4 regions of the Paenibacillus sp. RUD330 genome follow, and region 1 is predicted to be linked to each of the others. Evidence: riboswitches for the same ligand, from Rfam matches in the RefSeq annotation. Region 1 holds a riboswitch; each other region holds the start of a gene.
The links. A riboswitch is a leader RNA that binds a small molecule or an ion and turns the genes downstream of it on or off. The one in region 1 is predicted to bind cyclic di-AMP.
Positions count from the first base shown of each region.

Region 2: linked by a shared signal. The riboswitch ahead of CIC07_RS00140 (resuscitation-promoting factor) and the one ahead of CIC07_RS01060 (C40 family peptidase) in region 1 are both predicted to bind cyclic di-AMP.
Region 3: linked by a shared signal. The riboswitch ahead of CIC07_RS16410 (C40 family peptidase) and the one ahead of CIC07_RS01060 (C40 family peptidase) in region 1 are both predicted to bind cyclic di-AMP.
Region 4: linked by a shared signal. The riboswitch ahead of CIC07_RS19280 (TrkH family potassium uptake protein) and the one ahead of CIC07_RS01060 (C40 family peptidase) in region 1 are both predicted to bind cyclic di-AMP.

Region 1 is NZ_CP022655.2:229,963-237,316, reverse strand. Features, by position in the region: gene CIC07_RS01080 (YwhD family protein) at 111-581, opposite strand; gene CIC07_RS01075 (M1 family metallopeptidase) at 840-2,813, shown strand; gene CIC07_RS01070 (hypothetical protein) at 2,841-3,671, shown strand; gene CIC07_RS01065 (hypothetical protein) at 4,018-4,257, shown strand; cyclic di-AMP (ydaO/yuaA leader) riboswitch at 4,498-4,661, shown strand; gene CIC07_RS01060 (C40 family peptidase) at 4,667-5,170, shown strand; gene CIC07_RS01055 (M15 family metallopeptidase) at 5,556-6,068, shown strand; gene CIC07_RS01050 (alkaline phosphatase) at 6,219-7,354, shown strand, end outside.
Region 2 is NZ_CP022655.2:25,010-32,363, reverse strand. Features, by position in the region: gene yabG (sporulation peptidase YabG) at 1-374, opposite strand, end outside; gene rsmA (16S rRNA (adenine(1518)-N(6)/adenine(1519)-N(6))-dimethyltransferase RsmA) at 545-1,417, opposite strand; gene rnmV (ribonuclease M5) at 1,398-1,961, opposite strand; gene CIC07_RS00140 (resuscitation-promoting factor) at 2,178-3,329, opposite strand; cyclic di-AMP (ydaO/yuaA leader) riboswitch at 3,571-3,794, opposite strand; gene CIC07_RS00135 (TatD family hydrolase) at 3,976-4,749, opposite strand; gene CIC07_RS00130 (HD domain-containing protein) at 4,775-6,079, opposite strand; gene CIC07_RS00125 (AbrB/MazE/SpoVT family DNA-binding domain-containing protein) at 6,341-6,595, shown strand; gene rsmI (16S rRNA (cytidine(1402)-2'-O)-methyltransferase) at 6,800-7,354, opposite strand, start outside.
Region 3 is NZ_CP022655.2:3,613,220-3,620,573, reverse strand. Features, by position in the region: gene CIC07_RS16425 (MarR family winged helix-turn-helix transcriptional regulator) at 23-472, opposite strand; gene CIC07_RS16420 (CBS domain-containing protein) at 652-1,107, shown strand; gene CIC07_RS16415 (glycosyl hydrolase family 18 protein) at 1,198-2,544, opposite strand; cyclic di-AMP (ydaO/yuaA leader) riboswitch at 3,178-3,311, shown strand; gene CIC07_RS16410 (C40 family peptidase) at 3,315-3,806, shown strand; gene CIC07_RS16405 (GbsR/MarR family transcriptional regulator) at 3,936-4,505, opposite strand; gene CIC07_RS16400 (quaternary amine ABC transporter ATP-binding protein) at 4,747-5,964, shown strand; gene CIC07_RS16395 (ABC transporter permease) at 5,942-6,787, shown strand; gene CIC07_RS16390 (glycine betaine ABC transporter substrate-binding protein) at 6,812-7,354, shown strand, end outside.
Region 4 is NZ_CP022655.2:4,207,161-4,214,514, forward strand. Features, by position in the region: gene CIC07_RS19270 (LysR family transcriptional regulator) at 1-887, shown strand, start outside; gene CIC07_RS19275 (potassium channel family protein) at 975-1,652, opposite strand; gene CIC07_RS19280 (TrkH family potassium uptake protein) at 1,674-3,026, opposite strand; cyclic di-AMP (ydaO/yuaA leader) riboswitch at 3,145-3,312, opposite strand; gene CIC07_RS19285 (CPBP family intramembrane glutamic endopeptidase) at 3,550-5,187, shown strand; gene CIC07_RS19290 (VanZ family protein) at 5,256-5,774, opposite strand; gene uvrC (excinuclease ABC subunit UvrC) at 6,022-7,354, opposite strand, start outside.

The DNA of each region.
Region 1 (7,354 bases):
TTCATCTCTCCCCCACTATAGCCCAGTTCCAATTAGAAGGAAATGGACCGATAAAAACCTCCGCAGCCGCTCGCGGCGGCAATACGGAGGCCGATGCGTAGCCTCGCTGCTCAGCCTTCCAGCTGTTCCTTGAGCGCCGCAGGGGAATTCTCCCACCACTCGGCGTTGTTCTCAATCAGCAGCTTCTTGAGCGCCTGCTTGTCGGAAGCCGGCAGCTCCTCCAGCATGAAGCGGCGCTTGATCGCATAGTCCAGGTTGTTAACATGCTGGGCGAGAATCTTCCAGCCGCGGCGGATTTCCGGGTCTACCGTCATCGGGCAGGCTGTCGCTCCCGCGTAGTAGGACCCCTCGTCGTCGCGGTCGACGGCTACCCATACGATCCAGCACGGACGGCCGTTCGGAACGGCTTCCTTGTCCGTGAGGAATTTGATGCCCTTCTCCACCTTGCTCTTCGCATGAATCGCGCCGTTATCGATATAAGCCTCGCCGCCGTCGATGATGACCGAGGACACCCGGCTGAGATCGATCGTTCCCGCTCCGAAGCCCCGATGCTCCTTGCTGCTCACGACGTTGAGCGACAGCGAGCGCTTGCCCTTGGCCGGCTGTGCCGCCCCTTCGCCCTCCGGGCTGCCCGGGGATGGCGTTCCTTGATTTTCTTCCACTGATGATCCCTTCTTCCGCGATGATAATGAAGTCCAAATGGCTATAAAAGCCCGTCAAACCGCTTGCTGGCGGGACGGGCCGGGAGTTCGTCCGGATAAATTCCATTTTAGCTAATAATCAGGCAAAAGCAAACATATACATGCCTTAGAAGCTTGTCAACGGGAGGGAACCGGTCCATGGCCTCAAGCCGAACTTGCAAAACACTGCTGCTCGCCCTGCTCTTCACCACATCTCTTCTCGCCCCGTTCCAAGGCAGCGGACATCACGGACTTACTTCTTATACATATGCCGCTGCCGGAAATGAACCCGGCGTCGAGCCGGCGGCCGAGAGCTCTCCCGCCCCGGAGCCGGAAGCGGAGCCGCTGTCCCGAAGAGTGACCACCTACCAGATCCAGGTCAAGCTGAGCGGACGCACGCTGACCGGGACGGAGACGGTCACCTGGAAGAACCCGGGACGGAAAACCGTATCGGACATGTATGTCCACCTGTATCCGAACGCCTTTTTGTCGGATAAAACCACGTTCATGAAGGAATCCGGCGGAAAGCTCCGGGACGACAAGGCGACTGCAGGCAGCACCGGCTACATGCGCCTCGACTCCTTCAAGACGGAGGACGGAGAAAGCCTGCTGCCTCGGATCCACTATGTCCAGCCCGACGACGGCAACAAGGACGACTACACGCTGGCCAAGCTCAAGCTGCCGCAGCCGGTCGCTCCGGGCGAGGAGGTCACGCTCCAGATCGGCTTCACCGTCGGGCTTCCCGAGGTGTTCGCCCGCATGGGCTATTCGGGAGACTTCACGATGGCGGGACAGTGGTTCCCCAAGATCGCGGCCTACAACACGACCAGCACCGGCACGCGCAGCGCGGAAGGCTGGAACGTCCACCAATATCACGGCAACTCGGAATTCTACAGCGACTTCGGCGTGTATTCCGTCAAGATCGAGGTTCCCGCCGGCTACAAAGTCGCCGCCACAGGCGTCCAGACGAAGCTGGAAGCGGCCAAGGGCGGGCAGCAGTATACGTTCTATGCCGAGGACGTGCATGACTTCGGCTGGTCCGCCTCCCCCGACTTCCTTTACAGCGAGGAGCCTTTCTCCGCTCCCGGCGTTCCCGGAGTCCGCATCAAGCTCTATCTCGATCCGCTGCACAAGGAGCAGAAAGAACGCTACATGCACGCAGCCAAGTCGGCTCTGGCCAAATACGCCCAGTGGTACGGCAGCTACCCGTACAGCACCCTGTCCATCGTCGTTCCTCCCAAAGGGGCCAATGGCGCCGGCGGCATGGAATATCCGACGCTCGTGACCGCATTCGCCGCCGAGACGGACAATCCCGGCTACAGTCTGGAGCGGACGGTCGTGCATGAAATCGGCCATCAGTACTGGTACGGAATGGTCGCCTCCAACGAGTTCGAGGAAGCCTGGCTGGACGAAGGGTTCACCTCCTACTCCGAGGACAAGGTCATGGAAAGCGAATACGGCGTGGAGCCCCGCACGGCGCTGGAAGCGAGCTACGTCACCGATCCCGCCCCGCTCAAGCTGCTTTCCTGGTCGTTCGGCTCGCACAGCCGGTATGCGGACAATGTCTACAGCCGCGCCAAGCTGGTGCTGACCGGCATCGAGAACCGGGTCGGCACGAACATCATGAACAAGATCATGCGGACCTATTTCAACCAATATAAATTCAAGCATCCGACCACGGCGGACTTCAAGAAAGTCGTCGAGCAGGTCAGCAAGCAGAATTGGGACGACTACTTCAGCCAGTTCGTGTACGGAGGCGAGATGGCCGACTATTCGGTCGCCTCCATCCGGGTCTCGAAGGCGGCGGACTCCGGCGCCTCCAAAATGTACGAGTCCGACGTGCTCGTCAAGCGCGGCGGCGGCGTCTACGGCCCGGTTCCGGTCACCTTCAAGTTCGCCGACGGCTCTACGGCCTCCCGCACCTGGGACGGGGTGGAATCCGATATGCTCTACAAGCTGACCGCTCCCTCCCCGCTGCTCTGGGCCGCGGTCGATCCGGAACGGACCAACGTGCTGGACAACCGGCAGATGAACAACTTCCTGAAAGCCGAAGCTCCCCGCAAGCAGGAGGTCCGGATCAGCCTCGGCATCGTGAAGGCGCTGGAATGGATTGCGGGAGCGTTCGCCTGGTAGCGGCCCGAAGAGAGGAGAGTCTCAAACGTGTCTACTTATCTCAAGCAAGGGTGGCGCCTGACCGTCAAGCATCTGGCTGTGGCCGTCGCCCTGTTCCTGTACCGGTTGTTATGGGGATTTTTTCTCTACCGCTATGTCGACTCCATTATCGGACCGCTGCTTCGGCGGTATCCCGGAGCGAACGAGCCTTCTCAAGGGGCGGACGCCCTGTTCTGGGCGGAAGCCCAGTTCCGGCTGATGAAGACCGATCTCGCCCAGCCGGTCCTTTGGACGCTGGCCGCCCTTCTGCTCTCCCGCATGATCGTCACGCCGCTCATCAATGCCGGCCTGTTCTACTCCATCCACCATACGGCGGCCGGACATGAAGGCGGCACGTTATTCCTCCAGGGCATGCGAAAGGCTTGGAAGCCGGTCCTGCTTCTCTACTGGGCGGAAACGCTTCTTGCCGCCGCTCCTCTCTGGTGGCTGGGCTCCCGGGCAAGGGATGTCGTCAAGAACGGATCCTCCCTGCAGGAAATAGCCGTCAGCATCTTGCCTTGGGCGGCAGCGTGGCTGCTGTGGATCGGAGTTCTGCATCTGCTCAGCCTCTCCCTCCAGTTCGGAGCGGTATCCAGGCTCAAAGTCTCGGCGTCCCTATCGGCTGCCTGCAGACGGCTGCTCCCGATGGCCGGCCTCAGCCTGATCCTGCTCCTCTTTTCCGGCATCATCGGGGCCGGCTTCAGCGCCGCAGCGATGGCATGGGCCGGATTGGCCGCCCTCGTCATCCAGCAAGCCTATCATCTCGTCCGCACGCTGCTCGACTTGTGGCTGCTGACATCACAGTACGCTTGCTGGGAGGATTCGCGTCACATTAGTTGACAAAGCGATAATTCCATCGTACAATTGTGAAAATTCTCTGACAATTACGACTTGTTTTCAAAAAGCGTCTGCCGGTTTAATAACTTCTCAGGCAATCGGGCACCCTAAGCTTCCGCTCGACTCACGCATATCGGTTCCTGTCCCCGGGCAGGCAGATGGGCTCCCGCTCCCCATCCGCTGTCTGCGCCGGATCGGATGAACATCGACAGATGCAAGCAGTGAAAACAACGAATGGGCATGCTGTAAGCGAAGTTGCCGCACACAATCGCCGGCTCTCTCGGGGCCGCCCCCATACATCGAACAGCAGAATAGAGAAAATAACCAAACCAGAGAGGAAAATCGAACGATGACCGAACAAATTCAAGCATATTATGAAGAACTCCACCAATCCACCGCCGAGCTGCTTTACCGCTTTGAGCATTACGACCTGAATCCCAACGCCGGCAAGGCCCTTGAGGCGATCAGCAGCGAGCACGCCTTGCTCAGCCCGGATACCGGCAGCCTGCAGGAGGAAGCCCTGATGAAGCTGGTCGGCATGAGATCCCGGCTGCTGACCCTGATGGAAGACGTCCTTTATACCGTTTGATCCGGCCGCGGAATCAAGCAAGCCCCGCCTTCTCCATGAGAAGGCGGGGCTTTTTTTGGGGCTTGCGGGCCAAGGCGCAGAAATCGGGACGAGTCGCCATTTTCATCCGCTGCAGGGTGAGAAGCTCACCTATCAACAGCGATGTAAACGCTGTCTTCGCCTTTTTGAAACATGAGAATTATTAGAAAATGTCGTTTTCGGAAGGAGAAGGGGCGAAAAGCAAGAATATGTCTTCCAGTATCATTCAAAATGCCGAATTCCGTTGAACATGGAAACGGGGGAACCACTTTCCGGGTGAATTGATTTTGGGCGTCCGTCAGCTATTGTCGCGCATGCCGCAGGAATCATAGGGAACCTTCAACCGAACCCCACAGCTAACCTCGTAGGCTCTGGAAGGAGCTACTCAAGCTTGAAGAAGAAAGCAGCAAGCCTCATCCTCGGAATCTCTCTGCTGTTCGCTGCAGGCGTAGGCAGCGCAGCGGCTGATTCCAAAATGGACGGTGTCATCAGCGATCTCATCGGAACGCCGTACAAAACGGCCGGAACGACGACGAACGGATTCGATTGCTCCGGATTCACGTCCTATGTATTCAAGCAATTCAAGATCTCCCTGCCGCATTCCTCCTCTTCCCAAGCAGGCTTGGGCAAGAAAGTCGCGAAGGCTGATCTCAAGGCGGGCGACCTCGTGTTCTTCAATACGAGCGGCCGCGGCGTCTCGCATGTCGGAATCTATGTCGGGGACGGCAAGTTCGCCCACTCCTCGTCGAGCAAAGGCGTCATGATCAGCAGCCTGAGCGATTCCTACTACACAAAGCGTTACGTGTCCGCACGCCGGATCATGGACGACACCAAGTACGAGAAATACGCCGACGATCCAGCCGATACGGTCGACGGCAGTCCCGATGTGGACTAGCCTGTCCTGAATCCGGATCCCCTTGCGCAAACCGCAGCAGCCAACCCTTCGGGAAGGCGGCCAGCGGTTTGTTTGCTTTTGGACATGACCCGGCTGCCGCATGCTCCCGCTCCTACCGCTCCTTACCCCGCCCGCACCGACTGGAAACAGATTCCATGCCGATCAGCGGTTTCCTGAAGCTTTTTGTCCTCCCCGCTCGTATAAGCTTGAACAAAGCGAACGAGCAAAGGAGATCTTCATGCAGCAAAGCCCCCTGACGGGCGGACAAAAGGGCCGCAGCCCCAAGTCCGCAGGCCGGACTCAGACCCGGCGCAGAAACGGCCTCGGCTGCCTGCTGCTGGCGGCGGGACTCGTCCTCGCGGCGGCCGCCCTCTTCAAGCTGGAAATGCCGCGCCTGTTCGACCGGGTCGTCCCTCCGGGACTGTACCGGGAGGTGCCTCCCGTAACGCAGCTGCATCCGGTGCTCGACCGGAAAAAGGACGAGCTCATCTCGCTTGCCGCCGCCAAGGGCATCAAAGTCGTCATCACGGACGGCTTCCGCAGCTCGGCGGAGCAGGATGTCCTCTACAGCAAAGGCCGGGATGGCGGCGGCTCCATCGTGACCCATGCCCGCGGCGGAGAATCCTACCACAACTACGGTCTGGCGATCGACTTCGCTCTCAAGGACCGGACGGGCGACATCATCTGGGATATGGAATACGACGGGAACAAGAACGGCAAGGCCGACTGGCTGGAGGTCGTCGCGATCGCCAAGAGTCTCGGCTTCACATGGGGCGGCGACTGGCCCCAGTTCCCGGACAATCCCCATCTGCAAATGGACTTCGGCTATTCGATCTGGGAGCTGAAAAACGGCAATCGCCCTCCGGAGGACGGAACGGCTGGCGAGGAGAACAAGTAGACTCCGAATGGATGCCCGAATGAAAACGCCTTGCGGCTTCGCAGGCGTTTTCTTGATTTTACCAATTATTCATAAATCGTTAGCACCTGCTTAATCATTCTCTCTTACGCTGTGGAAGCATTCATTTCAGTAGCGGAGGGGTTTGGGGAGATGAAGAAAGCAAAAGCAGGTAAAATGCTTCTCGGGGCGGCGCTTGCGAGCGTCATGGCAGCAGGAGGAATCGGAATGGCCGAGCTGGCTCCGGCTCCAGCGGCGGCAGCCGAAGCGGCCGCAACGGCCAAAGCGGCGCCGTCCATTTACGTGGCTCCAATCCATAATGCCAAGTTCCTGGCGGGCGGCAAATTCGATTTCCGCGTGGAATTGAACGACTGGACCGGAGACGCTTCGGCCGTCAGCATTCAGGTCAACGGCAAAAGCGCGGAAGCCTTTTTCGGCAAAAGCTTCGAGAAGACCAGCACCGCCTCAAGCTCCTCCTTCATGATCCGCGGCGTATCGCTGGACAAGCCGGGCTCCTACACCGTGAAGGTGACGGCCGGATCCTTGTCCCGCACGGTCTCCTATCAAGCGGTGACCACCTCCGCAGCCGGCAAGAAGGCGAAGAACGTCATCCTCTTCGTCGGGGACGGCATGTCGCAGCCGAGCATCACCATCGCCCGCGCGATGTCCAAGGGCTTGACCGAAGGCAAGTACAACGGCCTCATGGAGATGGACAAGCTGGAGCAGCGCGCCGTCGTCACCACCTCCGGCATGGATTCCATCGTCACCGACTCGGCAAACAGCGCCAGCGCCTACAATACCGGCCACAAATCCGCGGTGAACGCCCTCGGCGTCTATCCGGACAATACGGAAAGCTCGCTGGACGATCCGCAGGTCGAGACGCTCGCCGAGATGCTGAAGCGCACGCGCGGCATGTCGGTCGGCATCGTCACGACCTCGGAGATCGAGGACGCGACGCCGGCCGCTGTCGTCTCCCATACCCGCCGCCGCGCGGACAAGCCGGAGATCGCCGACATGCTGCTGAAGCTTCAGCCTGAAGTCGTCATGGGCGGGGGATCGGCCTATTTCCTCCCCAAATCCGTTGCCGGCTCCAAGCGCAAGGACGAGAACGATCTCATCGGCGGCTTCGAGAAAGCCGGCTACAAGTTCGTGGACAGCGCCTCGGGACTGAAAAGCTCCGGAACGCCTGCCAAGCTGCTCGGCCTGTTCCATACCGGCGACATGAACGTCTACTACGACCGCTCGACCAAAAACACGGCGGCGCTCAAGTCGTTCACCGACCAGCCGAA
Region 2 (7,354 bases), 200 kb from region 1:
TGATTGTACAGCTGCATGCTTTTGCGCATATAGTTGGCGTCGCCGTCCAGATGCAGAACTTTGCCGGGCAGATCGAAATATGCCTGTGCGGAAGCATTGGAGTCTCCGGGACGGAAGTCCATCTCGTGATGGACGGACTGATCGATCAGCTCTTGGCTCATTCGCTGATTGGACGCCTTCACCTTGCTTCGGACCGACTTCGTGACGCCCAGCTCCTCCGGATCGGCCACCTTCGTCAGGTCGCCGAGCGGCGCGTCGGCGAGCAGACGGTAATCCGCTCCCTTCAAAATGGCGGTATCCCCGCGGACAGCTTCGATGCGGAACAATACATCCCCGCCGTAGGAGCGCCGAACGACAAAATCCCCTTGATTCATTAGGCCCATCACCTCTGCCTTATGGTATGGGCATAGGCCGCCGGAGGTGACAACGGGTTTTCGGCGCTGCGGCGCTGGCGCTGGCTCCCGGCACAAAAAGCCCTCCATGAAAGGATCCGACCGGATCCTCATGAAGAGCTTCGCTTTGACGAAGCAGCGCTGCCGGGTTGTCAGCCCTTGAGGCCATGTGTTTCAAGCGCCGCCGTCAGAGAGGCGTATTCCTGCAGCGACAGCGTCTCGCCCCGCCGCACGGGATCGATACCCGTCGATTCGAGGATGCGGGTAAGCTCCTCCCGCTTGTCCTTGCCGAGCCAGGAGGACAGATTGTTGTGGATCGTCTTGCGGCGCTGCGCGAAGCAGGCCTGAACCGTGCGAAAGAAGAAATCCTCGTCCGCCACGTCGACGGCAGGCTTGTCCCGCATCGCCAGCTTGATGACGGCCGAGTCGACGTTCGGCTGCGGAATGAACACCGTATGAGGCACGATGCAGACAAGCTCCGGCACCGCGTAATACTGGACGGCCACGCTGAGGCTGCCATAGGCCTTCGTGCCGGGCTTGGCCGCCATCCGCTCGGCGACTTCCTTCTGGATCATGACGACGATGTTCTCCAGCGGCAGCCGCTCCTCCAGAAGCTTCATCAGGATCGGAGTCGTCACGTAATAAGGCAGATTGGCCACGACGCTGACGCCGCTCACCTCGCCGAACTGCTCCTTGAACAGCGCCTGCAGGTCGATCTCCAGCACGTCGCCGTGAACGATACGCACATTCTCGTCGGCTTCCAGCACCTCCTGAAGAATCGGGATGAGCCGCCGGTCGATCTCGACCGCTGCCACCTTGCCCGCTTCCCTGGCGAGCTGCTGGGTCAAGGCACCGATGCCGGGACCGATCTCCAGCGCCCCTTTGGTTGCGTCCAGTCCGGCCGCGGCTACGATCTTGTTCAGAATATTGGGGTCGATCAGGAAGTTCTGCCCCAGGCTCTTCTTGAAGGAGAAACCATGCCTCTCGATGATTTCCTTCGTTCTTCTAGGTGTCGCTACGTCCATGGGCGATCTCCTCCTCCATCTGCCGCAAGGCTTGTCCGAATTCTTCCTTCGTGATCTGAAAGCTGGCGCAGCGCTTCAGGAACTGCTTGCCGTTGCAATAGCCGATGCCCAGCCGGTTGCCCATGAGCAGTCGACGCCGGGCCGCATCTCCATGCACCAGCAGACCGGCTTCCAGCAGATCGCTGTTCGAGATTTCCGCCTTCTCCGGATCTCCCTCCGTCCGAACGGACGCCAACGCTCTTCTGACCGCTTCGGGGGAAGCGTTCTCCACGCCGATGTCGCCTTTGCGCAAGGCGTCCTCCTGCGGCAGAAAGGCATGCTTGCAGCCGGGCACCCGCTGCGAGACGATTTTGCGTATTCTCTCTCCTGCGTGGTCGGGGTCGGTGAAGATGATGACTCCCCGACGCTGCATGGCGAGCTCGATCCGGCGCAGCACTTCCTCGCCGATCGCCGAGCCGTTCGTTTCGATCGTGTCGGCTTCCACGGCGCGCCGAATCGCTGCCGTGTCGTCCTTGCCCTCCACGACGATAATTTCTTTGATCAAGGCCTTGTCTCCTTTAATTCAATACGCGTTTGAGGGGGTATAAAAAGAAAAAGAGGCTCGGGCCTCTTGAATGCCGGCCAGCCGAGATCCGGACTGCGGCCGGAAAAGGACGGCAGTCGTCCTAGCATGAGCCAAAAAAGCCCTCTCTAATCTCCTCATAGCCGGTAAACGTCCAAAACGGGACCGCCTCGTAAAGGCGGACCCGTATCGCTTGAATCAGCTCAGCTTCGGCTTGGTTGGTCCCAGCACGTATACGGTGTATCCGCGCTTCTTGCCGAACTGCTTCACGTAAGATTCACTCTCGTAGAACACGTCGATCTTCTTGCCGTTGATCGCGCTCCCCGTATCTTCTGCACGACGGAAGCCGATTCCTTCTATATATACCCACCATCCCATCGGGATGACATCCGGGTCGACTGCAATGGTGCGGCCTTCCGATACTTTTGCTCCGGAAGCGGTGATGCCGTAGCCGGCATCGCCTTTGGATTTGCCTGTCGAGGCAAAACCGGCGGTATAAGCCGTCAGGGTGACGTTGTTCAGCACTTTCTTGGCTTTGAGCGAGAGGCCTGATTTGGTGACGGATTGCGATGCCGAAGACGCTGCGCTGAGAGCGACAGCTTTAGGCTTCGGCTTTTCCTTGGTGCCGACCGCAACGATCTTGTTGACGGCGGGCTGTTCCATCGATTTGGCGAGCAGCGTCATGGATACCATCTTACCATCCTGGTATACCTTTTCGAAGGTTTTGACCAATTGGCCGTTCTGGCCGGCCTTCACCATTTTTAGCTGCCCCTTTTCCAAGGTAGCATCCTCTTTGCGGATGACGGTGAAAGGAATGTCGTGCTTTGTCGTGGTCGTATGCTTGTCGATTCGCAGCACCCGAATCGTCATGTTCGGTTTCAGCTGCGAGGAGGTGTCAGGGAGAATTTTGTCTTGCTCGCGAATCGGAATATTGGACTCTCCGATCGCGGCCTTCACGGTTTTTTCGGTCGTGTACACCGTCGTAGTCTTTCCGTCAGCCATAATCGTCACCGGCACAGCCTGATCGACAATGATCCGGTCCCCATCCTTGAGCGCCGCGCTCAGCGGAACTGAAATCTGGTCGTGCGGTCCGACAGTTATAGCTTGTTCATCCAGTAGGTGCTGCAGGACATCCTGCTTCGTGCTCAGGATCGTTTCCTGTCCGTTCAACACTACGGAGACGTTCTTCTCAGACGTTCCGTGCAACAACACCAAAAACATGAAAGTCATCGCGATTGAGATAATTAAGCTCAGTAGGATCAAACGCAGGTTTTCATGCTTCCATCGCCATTGGAAAGACTTGCTGGATGATCGTTGTACATGGGTGTCCTTTAAGGGAATTGCGCCCACTTCTTCGGTCCTCCTTACATAGCCCCGCCGCCTCGTGTTACGCATGACTATTTAAGACGCGACTATTAGGTTTTGTACGTGCCGAGCAGCACGCCTATCAACCTCTTGCTTCACCTCCACGGTTAACCCTATGTCGACGGTTTACGCAATATTCAAACAAAAAGAAGCCGTCGACAGAGGATCTGTATCGTGGCTTCCCGGGTTGGTCACGCTGAACACATGGAAAGTGGAGCACGAGGTTGATCTCTCTTATATGCGCTTACGAGGTTAGCTGACGGGTTCGGACAAGAGAGCTGCCCTATTCGCCTACTCGGCCTGCTCAAGGCCTTTTGGCGAAATTCACCCCTGGAAAAGGTCAGTTCGTCCATCCAGTCCGCTCCGGAAAATCATGTCATCCGGGACTGCATGGAATCGCTGCTTGGTTCCCCCGCTCTCCCTTGTGGGGAGATTAAGCGAATGATTAAAAAACTGCATCACTCAAAGCTCTGAGTTGAATCATACAGTTTCGGTCAACCGATTGTAAAGAAGAGATAAAAGACTCTTTCAGCCAAATTAGAGGAAAATCCGGCCGTTTTGGGCGGTTTGACAGAGCAGAAATATAATTTTTCTCAGCCAAGCACCTTTTTACAAGCTTTTTCGCCCGATTTTAAGAAAGCTGGAAACATTTTCTTGCATTTGCGGATGTGATGGAAACGATCTCATTCACATTTTTACCTTTTATTTCCGCCGCTGTCTCGGCAACCAATGCCACGAATGCGGACTCATTCCGCTTCCCTCGATGAGGATGAGGAGCCAGATAGGGGGAGTCCGTTTCGATCAGCAGACGGTCCAGGGGAACCTGCGCAAGAACCTCTTTCGGCACCCTGGCATTCTTGAAGGTCACCGGCCCGCCGAACGAAATATAGAAGTTCATGTCCAGACATTGCTTGGCGGTTTCCCAACTGCCGGAGAAGCAGTGCATGATGCCTCCGACCTCAGCCGCCTTCTCTTCCCGAAGGATGCGGACGACATCCTCATGGGCATCGCGATTATGAATGACGATCGGCTTGCCCGTACGCTTCGCGATGCGGATCTGTTCGCGGAATACCTGCTGCTGGACATCCTTTGGAGCGGTGTCCCAATAATAGTCCAATCCGATTTCCCCGATAGCGACGACCTTCGGATGCGCCATCAGCGCCTCCACCCGTTCGAGGTCCCCTTCCCTCACATCGGCGCTGTCCGTCGGGTGCCACCCGACAATGGCGTAGATGAACGGATATTTTTCGGCAAGTTCCAGCGTCGTCGGAATCGTCTCGCGGTTGAATCCGACATTGAACATCAGCTCTACCCCCGCGTCGCGGGCGCGCTGGATCACTTCCTCGCGGTCATTGTCGAATTTGGGGGCGTCCAGATGCGTGTGCGTGTCAATCAATCCTGCCATGTTTCGACTCCTTTCGAATTGCGGCCTACAGGCCAAGTCTTTCCCGAATTTCCGGCTCCATGCGATAGCTGAGCAGCGAAGCCGCTTCGGCATCGTAGAAGAGCCGGTATTGGCCGCGGTGCATGCCCGTTATCGACCTCACGACATCGGATTGCGCCGATATTTCCGTCAGCTGCATGGAGCTGTCAAGAAGCAGGATCGGAGGCTTGCCCCGGTTTCCTTCCTCCTGCTTGTCCATTCCCGAACGATACACATGATAGGGAAGATCGTAAGGAAAATCAATTTCCAGCTCGTAATCGCGGTTCATTCCAGCGGCGGCCAGCCGTTCGCAGAACAGCTGGGCGTCTGATTCATGTTCGCGGTCGAAGGTTATATACTTGTACAATTTGCGATTAAGGAATCGGGTGCATAAGGATGCCAGCAGCTTATCCTCCTCTTCGGTCCAAGCGGCAAAAGCCGTTTGGACAAGCGATTCGTCCAGCTTCAAATAAGAAGCCACATCCAGGTCCTGGCTGAACAGCCGCTTGATCGGCTCGGGAATCCAGGAGAAGGCATAGCCCGAACGGCATAATTCCTGGGCCCTCAGAAGAATTTTCCTCAGAACAATCTCCGAGCTGCGAGTAACCGGATGGAAATACACCTGCCAATACATCTGATATCGGCTCATCAGATAATCCTCGACCGCATGCATGCCGCTGTCCTTGACGACAATCCTGCCTTGGTGGGGGCGAAGCACGCGAAGAATCCGGTCCAGATCGAACGTACCGTAATTGACTCCGGTAAAGTAGGCATCCCGCAGCAGGTAATCCATGCGGTCCGCATCCATTTGGCTCGACACCAAATTAATGACGATCGGCTTCTCGTAGGTTTTCCGGATTACGGAGGCTACTTTGCCCGGAAATCCGGGCTCGACGGAACGCAGGAGCCGGTTCACTTCCGTATCTCCTTCTATAATAGAGCAGCTCCATTCCTCATGGTCGAATTCCATGATTTCTTCAATGGAATGGGAGAACGGCCCATGCCCGAGATCATGAAGCAAAGCCGCGCATAGGCTAAGAAGCTTCTCTTCCCTGGGCCAGTCGGGGTACTCGCTGCGTTCGAACTGCGAGATGATGCGCCGTGTCAGCTCATAGACGCCGAGCGAATGGCTGAAACGGCTGTGCTCCGCGCCATGGAAGGTGAGGAATGTGGTGCCAAGCTGGCGGATTCTTCTCAGCCTCTGAAATTCCGGCGTATCGATCAGGTCCCAAATCAGCTGATCCTGAACGTAAATATATTTGTGGACCGGATCCTTGAACACCTTTTCCTCTTCCAGCTTTGTCATCGTCATCCACCTTTCGTTCAAACTTTCGACAAAATAAACATGTTGTTTGTCGAATAGTGTCGTAATAAGATTTCCAATTTTTCTAGTCTTGTAGTAAGATAACTAGAGATTTAATCCCTTTCCTGTTCTAAAACCTTGAATTTATGTGCTAAAACCAGACTTTTTGATGGTTGACTGATTTGGGAATGGTTGGTATTATTAAAATCATAAAAAGTAGTTTTATGTCGAACGTTGACGAAATAAATCAAGAGAGGCTGGTCGCCCATTATGATGAAATCCACCGGTATTGTTCGGAAAGTTGACGAGCTTGGCCGCGTTGTTATTCCAATCGAGCTGCGCCGTACGCTTGGAATCGGCGAGAAAGACGCTCTGGAAATTTATGTAGACGGAGAACGCATCATGCTCAAGAAATACGAGCCGGCATGCATCTTCTGCGGCAACGCAGAGAACGTCGCCTACTTCAAAGGCAAAATCGTCTGCAATTCCTGTCTTTCCGAAATGCCTACCCCTGTGACAAAATAAGCATAATCAGTTATACTTAACTTTAGCAACTTTAACCAAGGTATTTCTAACCTTTTTATACTCCTACCTTGCCTTCCTGAGCTGGCGACAGCCCGGGAAGGTCCTTTTTTATTCCGGGCCGGCCTCTGTGCTTCCTCAGCCTTCCGCTTCATCTAAAGTTCGCTTTTTGCGATTCACTGTCACGAGGCTGGCCGACAAGCCGGCTTATTTGCGCATGAGCTCGTTGTACACATCCCGTTTCTGAAGCCCACGGTCCGCGGCGGTTTTCCGAATGGCTTCCTTTCTCGGCTCCCCTTGCTCTTCGTACTTGGATGCATGCTCTTCCAGGCTGAGTCCTTCCCACCAAGGCGGGCCTTGCTCCGCCGCTTGATCTTCATCCGCTCCCTCGACAACAAGACAGTATTCCCCGAGCGGCTCGTTCTCCTCCAACCATTGTTCGCATTCCGAGACGGTTCCCCGAACGGCTTCTTCATGCTTTTTGGTCAGCTCGCGAATCATCGCCATCCTTCTGTCGCCGAGCACGGCCCGAATTGCCGGCAGCGTTTTCGCCACCCGGTGGGGCGATTCATAGAACAGCAGCGTGCTGTCCAGCCGCTTCAGCCCGAGCAGCCAGTTTTCCAGCGATTTCTTGTCCCGGGGAGGAAAGCCGGCAAACATGAAGCGTTCGGTGGGCAGCCCCGAGATGATGAGCGCGGCAAGCGCAGCATTGGCTCCCGGCACGGGTACGACGGGAATGCCCCGTTCCACGGCATCCTTCAC
Region 3 (7,354 bases), 2.2 Mb from region 1:
GCAGCCTTAATCCCATGGAGGATCAAGGCTGTCTAGCTGCTTGATGATCCTGCAGGCAGGCGCGGTTGAACTTCTCCAGGAGGGCGCCGAACTGCTTCTGCTCCTCATCGGACCATCCCGCCAGCAGCTCGGCGATATAGTCGGCTCTGACTTTGCGGTTCGCCTCCAAGGCCAGGGCGCCGGCCTCCGTCAGCTCGAGGGAATAGGAACGGCCGTCCTGGGGATTCGGAATCCGGTACGCCAACCCCTTCTGCTCCAGGGCAGCCGATTGGCGGCTTACGGTGGATATGTCCAGACGGAAATCATCTGCGAGCGCCTTGACGCCGGCCGATCTCCTCGATGAGATCTGCTGGAGGAGCAAATAAGCGGAGCGGTCCAGCATTCCTTCCTTCCTGTAGGTCGTGGCGGAGGCTACGAGCCTGGCGAGGATGGAGAGCTCGAGCTCGATATGCTCGAAAGGAAGTTCGTTCATGGCAATTCCTCATTATCGTTCGGCATAGGTTCGGGGCAGCTCATCCCGCTGCTGCATGAACTCTCGGCGGCAGGGATGACCCATTGACAGGATGTCCAGTAGTTGTATAATACAAGTATATACTTTCATCATACAACTTGTTTGAGGCATCCGCAAATCGGTATCGAGGGGTTATGAGGATGAAAGCCAAGGATTTTATGATCTCGAAGGTTTATAAGGTCAAGGAAACCGATACGGTGAGGGATGTCATCGAGAGATTTCTTGCTTACCGCATCAGCGGCCTGCCCGTCGTCAACGAGCGCAACGTTATCGTCGGATACGTCAGCGACGGAGACATCATGCGATATATCGGCAAGCATGAAGACATTGTCGTCGATGCCTTTTATTTCACGGCCGTCGTGAATGGCGACAACGACGAGTACGAGGAGAGGCTGAAGCGGCTGCTTCCTTTGAACGTCATGGCGATCGCCAAGAAAAAAGTTGTAACCGCTTCCGTGGAGGACGACATCGAGCAGATCGCCGCCATCCTGGGCAAGAAGCAGATCAAAAAGCTGCCGGTCCACCGGGGCGGCGTCCTTGCGGGCATCATCAGCCGCGGCGACGTCATCCGGCAATCGTTTCAGTCTCTTCTGTAAGAAAACAGCCTGCAAGCGCTGTCCGGCCAAAAAAGAGCCCATGATGCCGATCCGGCATCATGGGCTCTCCTTCGTTCTGCGATCCGCGGATCACTTCATCGCTTGATAGATGGCTTCCAGCAGCTCTCCGTTCATGTTCTGGCCGTACTCCCAGAACATGATGCCGCCGAGGCCGCCGGATTTCGCGTAATTCACTTTTCCCGTCAGCGATTCCGCATCGTCGTAGCTGAGGAAGCCGCCGCTGGAATTGGTCAGGTACGGGGCCCTTGCGGTGGAATCCCACTGGCGAGTCCAGCCGTTCTTGTTGATATAGCTCGCCTTGAGCTCATCATAGGTGTAGTCGCCGGAGCCATGGGAGTAAAAGGCGCCTCCGGCGACGAGCTTCGCTGCCGGAGCGCCCTTGCTCTTCAGCAGTTTGACGGCGGAATCGACGCTGAAGCTTGCCATCGAGGAGTTGTATAGAGCGGTGTGATGGGTATTCGCTCCGTTCTGCAGATCGTACGTCATGACATTGAGGAAATCGAAGGAAGGAATGACGGCGGCGATATCGATGTTGCCGAGACCGTAATCGGAGGCGCCGACTGCGGCAGTGAGCTGGTATTTGTTGGCGGAGCGTCCATCGGCGGAGCTGGCCGCGTCCAGAACCGAACGGAGCTTCTGGATGAACAACGTATAGTTCGCGCGGTCGCCGGAGCCCGGATATTCCCAATCGATATCGATGCCGTCCAGCTTATTGGCCCTGATATAGGAGACGGCGCTGTTGGCGAACGCCGTGCGGCTTGCTTCCGAAGCCGCCGCTGCCGGGAAGCTGGCGGAGCGGCCCCAGCCGCCGACGGAGACGAGAACCTTGAGATTCGGATTTTTGGATTTTAGCGAGACGAGCTGCGACAGCTTGCCGGCATCCCCTCCGCCGACACCGGTAGAGGTCGCGTCGGCGAAGGCGTAGAACACATGCGTCAGCTTCTCGGCCGGCACGGTGCTGATGACGGGGAAATGCCAGTCGGCTACATAGGCGCCGATGATTTTTCCGGCAGGCGCAGGAGTGGCCGTCGGCGTCGGCGTTTTGGTCGGCACCGGCGTCGGTGTCGGCGTGGCGCTAGGCTTAGGCGTTGCCGAAGGAGCAGGCGTTACTGTCGGAGTCGGCGTAGGGGATGCCGAGCAGACGGACAGCACTTTCCAAGCTCCCCATTCTCCGGCGAGATCCGGACGCTCGCCTTGCGTCCACCATTTGGCTTCGTACAGCGTGCCGGAGTAGACCGCCTTCTGCCCGACGGTATAGATGGATGACGAGCTCCAGGCAGCGATTCCGCTGCATGCATCCGCAGCGCTGGCCTTCTGGACGGCGACGCCTTGCGGAATGAGCGAGAAGGCAAGCAGCACGGCAAGCATCAAGACTCTCAGCGCGGAAGCGGCGATGCGGCGGTTCGGTTTGAACATGAACGATACCTCCTGAAGGATGGAATGATAGGGGCGAAGCAGGAATGAGAGGGAATATCCGGCCTCCTTTTGTCGAATCTATTGAAAGCACTTTCATTATCAATGAAAGTGCTTATCGATAAAAGGGGAAAATTGGATGGAGACAGGGAGAAATTTCTAGCAAATGGGAATAGAGGCCTGGAGAGGATCAAGGAAAAGGGACTATTCATGCCGTGCAGGGGAGGGGGCGGGCGCAATCCTATTCCCTTCGCCTCGTCCGCTATCCGGCAATCGTCATCTTGGAAAAGATATTGAGCAGGATCGGCGTGGAGGGGAGCTGGAGAACATCGAGCCAAGAAAGAGTCGGCGTCATTCACAACGCAATTCGACAAAACAGCTATTCTTGAAGGCTCGGGGCCATCCTGGTGCCAGGCTTTGATTATTTGGCGCCGTTCATGGTGCCGAACAGATTATCCACTTTTCGTAGAATTATAGGGATATGCAACTAAAGCCGTGCCAATGCTGGAGGCTTTTCATAGTCTGGAATACTATGCATAGTTCTGCAAGCCTACCAATTATGAAAGACTTCTAATAATCCAAAGGGAGGAGTTCGACAAGAAACTACGAATATTAACCATTAGCAAACAGGCTTGAAACAAATAAATGCCGAATTTTCGTTAAGAAAAACGGGGGAACCAATCGGGGTGAATGAATTCTGCAAGAGAGAATTCTAGGGAACCTTCTACCGAACCCATCAGCTAACTTCGTAGGCACCGGAGGGAGAACCATCTGTGAAGAAAGTCATCATGTCCATCACCGCTTTCATTCTTATTGCCGTGTTCGCATCATCCAGCGTATTCGCGAGCACCGAGTTGAAGTCATCCATCGGCAAGGTTCTCGGCACTCCCTACAAGTATGGAGGCACGACTACGGCAGGGTTCGACTGCTCGGGATTCGTCCGCTATATTTTCGGTCAGTTCGACGTGAAGCTGCCGCGCTCCTCCCAGTCCCAGGCCAAGGCCGGCACGAAGGTGGACAAGGATGATCTTCGTCCGGGGGATCTCGTCTTCTTCAACACCAGCGGCCGCGGCATCTCGCATGCCGGCATCTATGTCGGAGACGGCAAGTTCGCCCACTCCTCGAGCAAGGGCGTCCGTTACACGGATCTGGACGATGCCTACTATGCCAAGCGCTACGTTACGGCGCGCCGCGTCGCGACGGGCGAGGATTACAGCAAGATGGTGAGCGAAGAGGAAGAAACGGCCGACGACGCCGGAGAATGACGGGCGGTAGTGTAGGATGAAGAGAGACAGGCGGCATGAGCCGCCTGTCTCTCTTTTTTGCGCAGTCGGCCGAATTCAGCAGCAGGACCAAAAAGAAGCCTTCCCGCGGGGGAAGGCTTCTTTTTGGCTTCAGTCCGAAGGCTCTTCCTTCGGCACATGCTTGAATATCTCGCCGGATTCCATCAGATCGATGACCCGGTCCAGCCACAAATAATAGTCGATCGCTTGGCGGATCTTCTCGAGATCGCCGCCGATCAGGACTTGCATGGCTTCCGAGCCGCCGCTCTCCGCCAGCTTGTCGAGCTCCGCCTTGGAGCGGCGGAGCGCCATCAGGTTGAGCTCCACGGCCTTTCTCCACTTCAGGACGAAAAAATCGGCGAAAGTCTGGTGCCAGTCCCGCTCGACCTCATACAAGTCCTTCCGCGATCCCTTCTCCCATACCTTGTTCACCATATTCAAATCAACCAGCGTGCGGATACCGGTGCTCATGCTGGTTTTGCTCATTTCCATCGCTTGGCCCATCTCGTCGAGATTCATCGGCTTGTCCTGGAAAAACATGAGCCCATACAGCAGTCCTGTCGATTGCGTAATGCCGTACAGGTCCATGTTCTTGCCGATGGACTCGATCACGCGCTTGCGCGCCTTCTGGATTGCCTGCTCCTGCGCGGCCTCCAAGCCGGCGAAATCATTGGTCATCATGTCCGCTCCTTCATCGCCTTCTCGGCTGACAAAGTAATTGTAAGAAACAATTCCGGCAATGTAAAGCGGTTAATGAACGAGCATGTGAGAGGATACGGGAGCATTTCGCATGTAAAGTATGTACAGAAAAAACCGTACGTACTTATTATACGGATAAAACGGTTGACGGTGTCCTAAATTGTTCGATAGACTAGTTCGAGTGAGCGTTGGCCGCAAGCGAGGCCATGAGGAGGTGAAGCGCTTGTCGATCATTGAAGTCACGGATGTGACGAAAATATTCGGCGAGGATCCAAAACGAATTCTGCCGCTTCTGAAGGAAGGGTGGAGCAAGGACAGGATCTTTAAAGAAACGAGGCATACGGTTGGGGTCAACCGGGTCCAGTTTGCCGTCGAGCCTGGGGAAATCTTTGTCATCATGGGATTGTCCGGCAGCGGCAAATCGACTCTCGTGCGTCTGCTGAACAGGCTGATCGAGCCGACGGGAGGCGCCATCCGCATCGCGGGACAGGATATTACCCGCCTGAATGCGGAGCAGCTGAGGAAGGTGCGCCAGAAAAAGATCAGCATGGTCTTCCAGAAATTCGCGCTCTTCCCGCATCGGACGCTGCTTGAAAACGTGGAGTACGGGCTTGAGGTCCAGAAGGTGCCCAAAAAGGAAAGAGAGCCGAAAGCGAGGGAAGCGCTGCGGCTTGTCGGGCTGGAAGAGAGGGCCGACAGCTATCCCGAGCAGCTGAGCGGCGGCATGCAGCAGCGGGTCGGACTGGCAAGGGCGCTTGCGAACGACCCTGAGATCCTGCTGATGGACGAAGCGTTCAGCGCGCTCGATCCGCTCATCCGCAAGGACATGCAGGACGAACTGCTGGAGCTTCAGGAGAAAATGAAAAAAACGATCGTGTTCATTACGCATGATCTGGATGAGGCGCTGCGGATCGGGGACCGCATCGCGCTCATGAAGGACGGAGCGATCGTGCAGATCGGCACGCCGGAAGAAATCATGGTCAATCCTGCCAACGAATATGTGGAGAGGTTCGTCGAGGACGTGGATCTGTCCAAGGTGCTGACCGCCTCCCATGTGATGCTGCGTCCCGAGACGATCGGCCTCGACCGCGGCGCCAGGGTCGCCCTGCAGCTGATGCGCGAGAGCGGCATCTCCAATCTGTTCGTGACCGACCGCAGCCGCAAGCTGATCGGCGTCATTACCGCCGACGACGCGTCGGAAGCGGTGAGGCGCGGGCAGCCGCTGGAGGAGATCGTCGTCCGTGATACTCCGGTCGTCACTCCGGAGATGCTGCTCCACGAGCTGTTCGACATATGCGGCACCAGCAAGTACCCGGTCGCCGTCGTGAACGAGGCGGGACGGATCGTCGGCGTCATCGTGCGCGGAGCGGTGCTCGGAGCGCTTGCCGGACATGTCGCGGAACGGGAGGTGAGCGTCGATGCTGCCGAAACTACCGCTTGATAAATGGGTGGACCGCATGGTCGATTCCATCGAGGAGAACATGAATTTCCTGTTCGATCCGATTTCAGCCGGAATCGAAGGCGTCGTGGACTTTTTCTCTTATCTGCTCCATCTTCCCCCTGCGCTCGTGCTGATCGTCCTGTTTACGGCGCTGGCCTGGTGGATCATGCGCTGGCCGATGGCGCTGTTCACATTCGTCGGCTTGTTCCTGATCGACAATCTCGGCTATTGGGACCATACGATGGATACGCTGGCGCTCGTGCTGACATCGGCGATCGTCAGCATCGTGCTCGGCGTGCCGATCGGAATCGCCTGCGCCCGGAACAACCGCACGCAGAGCATCGTGACGCCCATCCTTGATTTCATGCAGACGATGCCGGCCTTCGTCTATCTGATCCCGGCCGTGACGTTCTTCAATCTGGGCGTCGTGCCCGGCGTCATCGCCTCGGTCATTTTCGCGGTGCCGCCGACGATCCGCCTGACGAATCTCGGCATCCGGCAGGTGCCCGCCGATCTGGTGGAGGCGGCCGATTCTTTCGGCTCCACCCCTTCCCAGAAGCTGTTCAAGGTGCAGCTGCCGCTCGCGGTGCCGTCGATCATGGCGGGCATCAACCAGACGCTCATGCTCGCTCTGTCCATGGTCGTCATCGCTTCCCTGATCGGGGCGCAGGGCATCGGAGCGGATGTGTACCGCGCCGTCAGCCAGATCAAGACGGGCAAAGGCTTCGAAGCCGGCCTGGCCATCGTCATTCTGGCGATCTTCCTGGATCGGCTGACGCAGCATCTCGTCAAAGGAAAAAAACATGCAGACAGGAGAGGATAGATTTTGATTCGGAACTCTTGGAAAATGGCAGGGATACTCGGACTTGCTGGAGCCATCGCGCTTGGAGGCTGTTCAGCGGCCAACAATGGAAACGGGACGGATTCCGGCGGAAGCGAGCAATCCGTCGGCAAGGCAGTCGGCTATAAAATCATCGGCATCGATCCCGGCGCCGGCCTGATGGCTGCCGCCAATCGGGCTGTCGAGGACTACGGCCTGACGGATTGGACGCTGGTCGAAGGCTCGGGAGCGGCGATGACGATTGCGCTCGACAAGGCGATCAAGAAGAAGGAGCCGATCATCGTCACCGGCTGGACGCCCCACTGGATGTTCGGGAAGTATGATCTGAAATATCTGGACGATCCCAAAAAATCGTTCGGGGAGGACGAGGAGATCCATACGATCGTGCGCGGCGGATTGAAGCAGGATGCGCCGTCGGTTTATGAATTCCTCGACCGCTTCGAATGGACGGATGCCGATATGGCCAAAGTGATGGTGGCCATCCAGGAAGGCGCCGAACCGGCCGCAGCCGCAGCCGATTGGGCGAAAGACAACGCGGCCTTGATCGAC
Region 4 (7,354 bases), 1.6 Mb from region 1:
CGGCGCTGTCGCGGAAGATCGCCAAGCTCGAGCAGGAGCTCGGCGCGCAGCTGTTCCGCCGCGTCGGACGGAGGCTGGAGCTGACGCGCATCGGCGAGCTGACCTACGACTACGCGCTCCAGGCCCGCCAGCTGCACCGCAAATATATGAGCACCTTGGGCGAGTTCAAGCAGACTCATCGCTCCAGCCTGACGATCGGGGCCAGCCTGACGACACTGCAGACGACGCTGCCGGATCTCATCCAGGCGCTGACCGCCAGCCATCCCGAGATCGACATCAAGGCCGTCACGGGCAAGACCCATGAGATCGTATCGTTCGTCCGGGACAAAAAAATCGATCTCGGCCTGGTGGCATCCGTCATCGACGACCCGCAGCTGCACTGCGTCCCTCTGTTCGACGACCATCTGGAGCTGGTGCTTCCCCGCTGCCATCTGCTCACCGAGAACGGCAAGCTGGCGATCCGGACGCTCAGCGGGCTGCCGATGATCCTCTTCTCCAAAGGAACCTGGTACCGGAACCTGACCGACGAGCTGTTTGACACCCACAGGCTGCATCCCGACGTCAAAATGGAAATCGATTCGTTCGAAGCTATCCTGAGGCTGCTCCACACATGCGGAGCCGCGACGCTGCTGCCGCATTCCTATATCCGGCAGCAGATGCTGGCGGACAACGACCTCATGGTCGTCCCTGTGCTGGAGCTGGAGCAGACCAAGCGGACCACCTCGCTCATCCACGGCGATCCGGCCCGGCTCGAGCCTGCGGTCAGAGACTGGATCCGCGAGGCGGCCGCGAACTACTTCCGCCGCTCGGCTTCGCCGGTGGCAAGCTTGAAGGCCATGCAGCAGAGGGCCGCTGAAACCAAACAGGCAGGAGTCCGCGTCGACTGACGCGCCTCCTGCCTTTCTTTCTATGCGTATGCCTGGAGCGGGCCGCCCCAACGCCGGCCGGCCCGCCCATCGCCTCCACGGCTGTTGTCAGCCGCGGCTCACCGCGTTTTCAAACTGCTCGATGCCCTCGTTCGTTCCGATGACGACCATGACATCCTTCTCTTCCAGGACGGAATCCGCCTGGGGAGCGATGATGATGCCCTTGGGCTTGTTGATGGCAACGATGCTGCAGCCGTAGCGCTGGCGGGTGTCGATCTCGGACAGCGCCTTGCCGTTGAGGCAGCCCGGAACAGCCAGCTCCGCGACGGCGTATTCGGACGACAGCTCAATATAGTCGAGCAGATTGGGCGATACGAGCTGATGGGCGACCCTGATGCCCATATCCCGCTCCGGATAGATGACCCTGTCGACGCCAAGCTTGTCCAGCACCCGGCCGTGCAGCTCCGACACCGCCTTCACGACGACCTTGCCGACTCCGGAATCCTTGACCAGAATCGCCGCCATGATGCTCGACTGGATGTCTCCCCCGATGGCCACGATGCAGCAGTCGAAGTTGCGGATCCCGATCGCTCGCAGCGCATCCTCGTCCGTCGCGTCGGCGCACAGCGTATGGGTGAGCACGGCGCTCATATCGTCCACCAGCTCCTCGCTGCGATCGATGCCGAGCACCTCGTAGCCGAGCTGCATGAGCTCCTTGGCCAGGCTGGAGCCGAATCGCCCCAGTCCGATGACGCAGTATTGCTCTCCTTTTGAACCCTTTCCCATTGTGTCTCTTTATTTCCTTTCCTATCCGATGATAATCTTGCCTTCTGGATTTTTATATAATTCCTTGCCTTGCTTCGGTCTCAGCGCGTAGGCCATCGTCAGCGGCCCGAGCCTGCCGGCGAACATCGTCAGGCTGAGCAGCAGCTTGCTGACATCCTTGAGGCTGGTCGTGATGCCCGTGCTGAGCCCGACGGTGCCGAATGCCGATACCGTCTCGAACAGGATCCGCAGGAAATCGCGGTCCTCGACAGTGCAGAGCACCATCGTCACGACGAGCACGAGCGCAAGCGACAGCATCGTGATCGTCAGAGCCTTCATGATGCGCTCCTTGGCCAGCCGGTAGCGGAAGAGGACGATGTCCTCCCTGCCGCGGATCATCGCGCCCATCGCGGCGACGAGCGTCATGAACGTCGTCGTCTTGATGCCGCCGCCCGTCGAGCCCGGCGAGGCCCCGATGAACATGAGGATGATCATGAAGAACAGGCTCGCCTGGCGCATGGCCCCGATATCGAGCGTGTTGGCCCCCGCCGTGCGCGTCGTGACGGATTGGAAGAAGGCCGAGAGCACCTTGCCTCCGAAGCCGAGCGGCTCCATAGTCTTGGCGTTGGAATATTCGAAGATGAAGATGACGACCGCTCCGATGACGATCAGGCTGCCCGTGGCCAGCAGGACCACTTTGGAATGGAGGGAGAACCTGCGGTTTGTCCTCCATTCCATCAGATCGGACAGCACGATGAATCCTAGGCCGCCGGTAACGATAAGCACCATCGTCACGATATTGACGAGCGGATCCGACACATAGCCGGTAAGGCTCCGATAGTCGCCGAAGATGTCGAAGCCGGCGTTGTTGAACATGGATATGCCGTGGAAGATGCCGAAGTACACGGCGCGGCCGAGCGGCATGTCCGCCGCGAAGCGGATCGCGTACAGCAGCGCTCCCGCCGCCTCGACGACGAGGGAATACAGCAGCACCTTGCGGATCAGCCGGACGATTCCCTCCATGGAGCTCTGGTTCATCGCTTCCTGCAGCAGCAGCCGGTCCTTGAGCGAGATGCGCTTGCGCAGCACGAGGGCGAACAGCGTCGCCATCGTCATGAAGCCGAGGCCGCCGACCTGAATCAGCATCAGAATGATGATCTGGCCTGCCACCGAATAATGGGTGCCGGTATCCACGACGACGAGGCCTGTGACGCAGGCCGCCGAAGTAGCGGTGAACAGGGCGTCGATCCACCTCGTGCCCTCTCCGCCGGCTGTCGCGAACGGCTGCATCAGCAGCAGCGAGCCGATGGCGATCATGACGGCGAAACCGGCGACGAGAATGCGCGGCGGCGACAATTTGAAAGCTTGCTTGAATACTGAAGACCATGATTGCATGCCCGCGACTCTCCTTTTGCCTCCATATCCCTGCCGTTCGCGAAGTCCTGGCATCATTCCCCGTCGCTTCAAAAAGCACAAAAAAAGCACTGGAAACCCAAGTGCCTGTGCGCCCTGCGAGTCCGGTCAAGCAGCCTCCGAGGTTAGCTGTCGGATTCGGGCATGACGGCTGCCCTATCCGCTCCCGGCAGGCTGCCGCCTGCGCCGGAACGGAATTCACCCCAAGCTGCGCCAGGCAGCTATATGGTTCCCCCGTATTCTTTTGGAAATTCGGCTGTTCTATATGGTCGGATTTGATTATATAGGATAGAGGACGGGTTACCAATGTCCCAATCCAAGCTTGCTGGGCGATATGGGACGGAAAAGAGTGCTGGGACAAGCGCAGCAAGGCGCAATCCTGCCCTTGCTCTTTCTTTTGCGCGAAATCTCGATCTCTCCCTGCCGCGGCATGGATAATTTGAAAGCCGCTGTGGTAAGGTTATAAAAGCTTGCCCTGCAGTCAGGCATCGTCAGGAGGACAATCATGAACAGCTCCGAGTTGGAGAAAAGCTATCGAAAGTATTTCTGGACGGGAATCATTGGAGCCGCCATCTTCCTGATTTTGCAGATTGTCCCATCCTTCGCGGGAGGGCTGTCGGGAGAGGAAGCCTCCGCAAAGCCTGTTCCCAAGGACGAGGCTCAGCAGGCAGCGATGGCTTTCGCCCGGCAGCTGACCGGCTCCGAGCCTCTCGCCGCTCATACGGTCCACCAATCCGACCGGGACATCACCGGTTACCTCAGCAAGGAAAAGCTGGCCAAAAAATTCGATGAAGGTCCCGGCAAGATCGTCCCGACCGATACGTGGCAGGTGTCTCTCTCCTTGCCCGAAGGGCAGATGTTCGTCGAGGTCGGCATGGCCAGCGGCCGGGTGATCGGCTGGAAGCAGGTGTTCAAGCCCTCTGCCGGAAAATCCTCGGACGTCCTTGCCCCCAGCGCCGAAGAGCTGGACCGTCTCGCCGTCAAGCAAGCCGCCGAGCTTGGCTACGGCAAGCTGGAGCGGATCGGAGAATCGGCGGGCTACAAGACGGTATATGCCGTGCAGGGAGGAGAGATCGGCCGAGCCCGCCTCACCATCGAGGCCGCTCCGCCATCCGCCGCCGCAGCGGAGCCTGGCGGCAAGACCGTCCTGGCGGAGTTCACGCCGCGATATGAAGTGCCCAAGGATTACCTCGCCTACACGGCGGATCAGGACCGGATCGCCTCCAGCCTGTCGCTGCTGGGCAATCTGCTGCCGAGCGGCATCCTGTTCATTCTCGCCGTCATCTATTCCATCGTCATGAGGAAGTACAGCTCCTTCCGACGCGGATGGGCGATCAGCCTCGTGTTCCTCGGCTTTTATGCCATCAACAACCTGAACATGCTCGACGGCCTCCGGGCCATGTATGGAGCGCGGCCCAACGCCGAGACCGTCGTCCAGGTCCAGCTCGTCATCACGATGGGCCTCACCTTCCTGCTCGCTTTATCCGCCTACTTCTCCCTCGTCGCGGGAGATGGACTATGGCGCGCGCAGGGCAGGCGGCTGTGGCTGACCTCCCGCGAGTCCCGCTTCGGAGAGACCGCTTGGAGCAGCATGAAGCTTGCCTATGTGCTCGGCTTCATCCTTCTCGGCCTGCAGACCGTTATCCTGATCGGCCTGTCGGCATTCACCGGAGCCTGGTCGACCAGCGACGTGACCCAGTCGCCTTACAACCTGGCCGCTCCGCTGCTGATGCCGCTGCTGGCGTGGTGCGCGGCCATCCAGGAGGAAGCCGTATACCGGCTGTTCGGCATCGGCCTGCTGATGAAGTGGCTGAAAAACCCGTTTGTCGCCTGTCTCATCCCTACGGTCATCTGGGCGCTCGGACATGTGACCTATCCGATCTACCCGTCTACGACGAGGCTGATCGAACTGACGATTCTCGGCCTTCTGTTCGGATACATCTTCCTTCGGTTCGGATTTTTCACGGCGGTATTCGCCCATGCCATCATGGACTCCGTGCTGATGTCGGTCTCGCTCTTCCTGATCGGAGGAGGCGCCAATATCCTTGCGGGCGTCGTCTATATCGTCGCTCCTGCCGGCGTCGCCTGGGCGATGAAAGGGTACGGCTCGCGGCGGAGCGCCGTCCCGATAGCGCCCGGTTAGGCTCCTGTTGTCGACGCTGCAGAACAAAAAGCAGGGAATCTACGGATTCTCTGCTTTTTTCTTTGGGCTCACACCCGGTTGACGGCGTACAGGATGAGGGACAGGATCAGCACCGGCACGCCGACTCCGGCCGACAAAAGGGACAGAAAGAGCTTGACCCGCTCCTGCTTCCTCAATCCCAGCTTCAGGACGGAATAGATCGTGATCCCGATCAAGCCGCCTGTCGCGTTGAGGATCACATCGTCGATATCGGCCGCCCCTGCGGCCAGAACATACTGACCGGCCTCCACGGCTGCGCTGAGCAGCGCGACCGCCGCGAGCCTGGGCCATAACGATTCCGACTTGCCGATCAGCATGGCATAGATCCCAGCGGGAACAAAGATCAGGATGTTGCCCCATATGTTGACGTCCACCGCATTCCTGCGCATGCCGCCGTCGACGTTGATGTATTCCTGGATCGTATGGAATGGAATCAGATTGAAGCTTCTCAGGCTGCCCCCCTCCCTCAGGAAGAGCAGCTCCGCCATCAGCAGCACATACACCGCCGCCATGCTCCATAACAGGATCGGAACGAATTTTTTGTTCATGATTTCCCTCCATGCTTGCCGAAGCCTATTGCCGCTTCACCATGATAGCATGACGTCATTCGGCGGATGAACTGGACCTTCGTCCGGCCTTTTCCGGGACCTGCGCTCGGGAACCTGCCGGCAGGCCAGGCGAGGCAATCAAGGAAAAGCCATCAAAAAAAGCCTGCTCGGCCAGCCTCCGCCGATAGCGGCGCCGCTGCCAAGCAGGCTTTTTGCTGCGTCCTGCCCGTCTCGAGGCAGGCGTATGCTATTCTTCCTTGAGCGCCGCCACGATCCGCTCCGCCAGGGCAGAGCCGATGCCGAGCGGCTTGAATTCCTCGGGAGATGCTTCGCGGATCTTCTTGAGGGAGCCGAAATGCTTCAGCAGCTGCTTGCGGCGCTTCTCCCCGATGCCGGGAATGGAGTCCAGCGTCGATTGGACCATGGACTTGCCCCGCTGCTCGCGGTGGAACGTGATCGCGAAGCGATGGACCTCGTCCTGGATGCGCTGCAGCAGATAGAATTCCTGGCTGTCGCGCGGCAGCATGACCGGCTCCGGCGGATCGCCGACCATAAGCTGCGCCGTCTTGTGCTTGGCATCCTTCACGAGTCCGCATACCGGAACCTGCAGGCCGAGCTCGTTCTCGAGAATGTCGATCGCCGCGCTGATCTGCCCTTTGCCGCCGTCCACCACGATGAGATCGGGAAGCTCCAGCCCTTCCTTGAGAACCCTCTCGTACCGCCGGCGGATGACCTCCCGCATCGTCTCGTAATCATCCGGCCCTTGGACGGTCCTGACCTTGTACTTGCGATACTCCTTCTTGTCGGGCTTGCCGTCGATGAAAACGACCATGGCCGATACCGGGTTGGTTCCCTGGATGTTGGAGTTGTCGAACGCCTCGATGCGCCGGATCGTCGTCAAGCCGATGGATGCGGCCAAGCCCGAAGCGGCTTTGACGCTGCGCTCCTCATCGCGCTCGATCAGCTTGAATTTCTCGTCGAGCGTCACCTTGGCGTTGCCTTCCGCCATGCCGACGACCTCGCGCTTGCGCCCGCGCTGCGGGATATGGACCTTGACCTTGAGCCAGCTCTGGAGCGAGGAGCGGATCTCCTCCGCATGGGATCCGGCCGCAGGCTCGCCGCCGTCGTCCGCTGCCGGCACCGATGCCTCCACGCTTCCTGCGACTTCCGGCACCGATGTCTCCGCTTCTCCTGCGCCGCTCTGCCGCCCGCGGCCAGCCGCTTCCCCGGCGGCACCTTCTTCCGCAGCCGCTCCGGCATGGAGCTCGCCCGGCGGCACCGGCAAGAGGATTTCCTTCGGCAGAGCCGGATTGTCGCTGTAGTATTGGGTGACGAACGTCATGAAGTCGTCATAAGCCTCGCCGTAATAAGGGAAGGACGTCGTATGGCGCTCGATCAGCTTGCCGCTGCGCATATACAGGATCTGCACGCACATCCACCCCTTGTCGGTGGCATAACCGAACACGTCGCGGTCGAGCGCGTCGGCGAGCGTGATCTTCTGCTTCTCCATGACGGCATCGATCGCCGTGATCTGATCGCGGTATTCCTTGGCGCGCTCGAACTCCATCGACTCCGCGGCC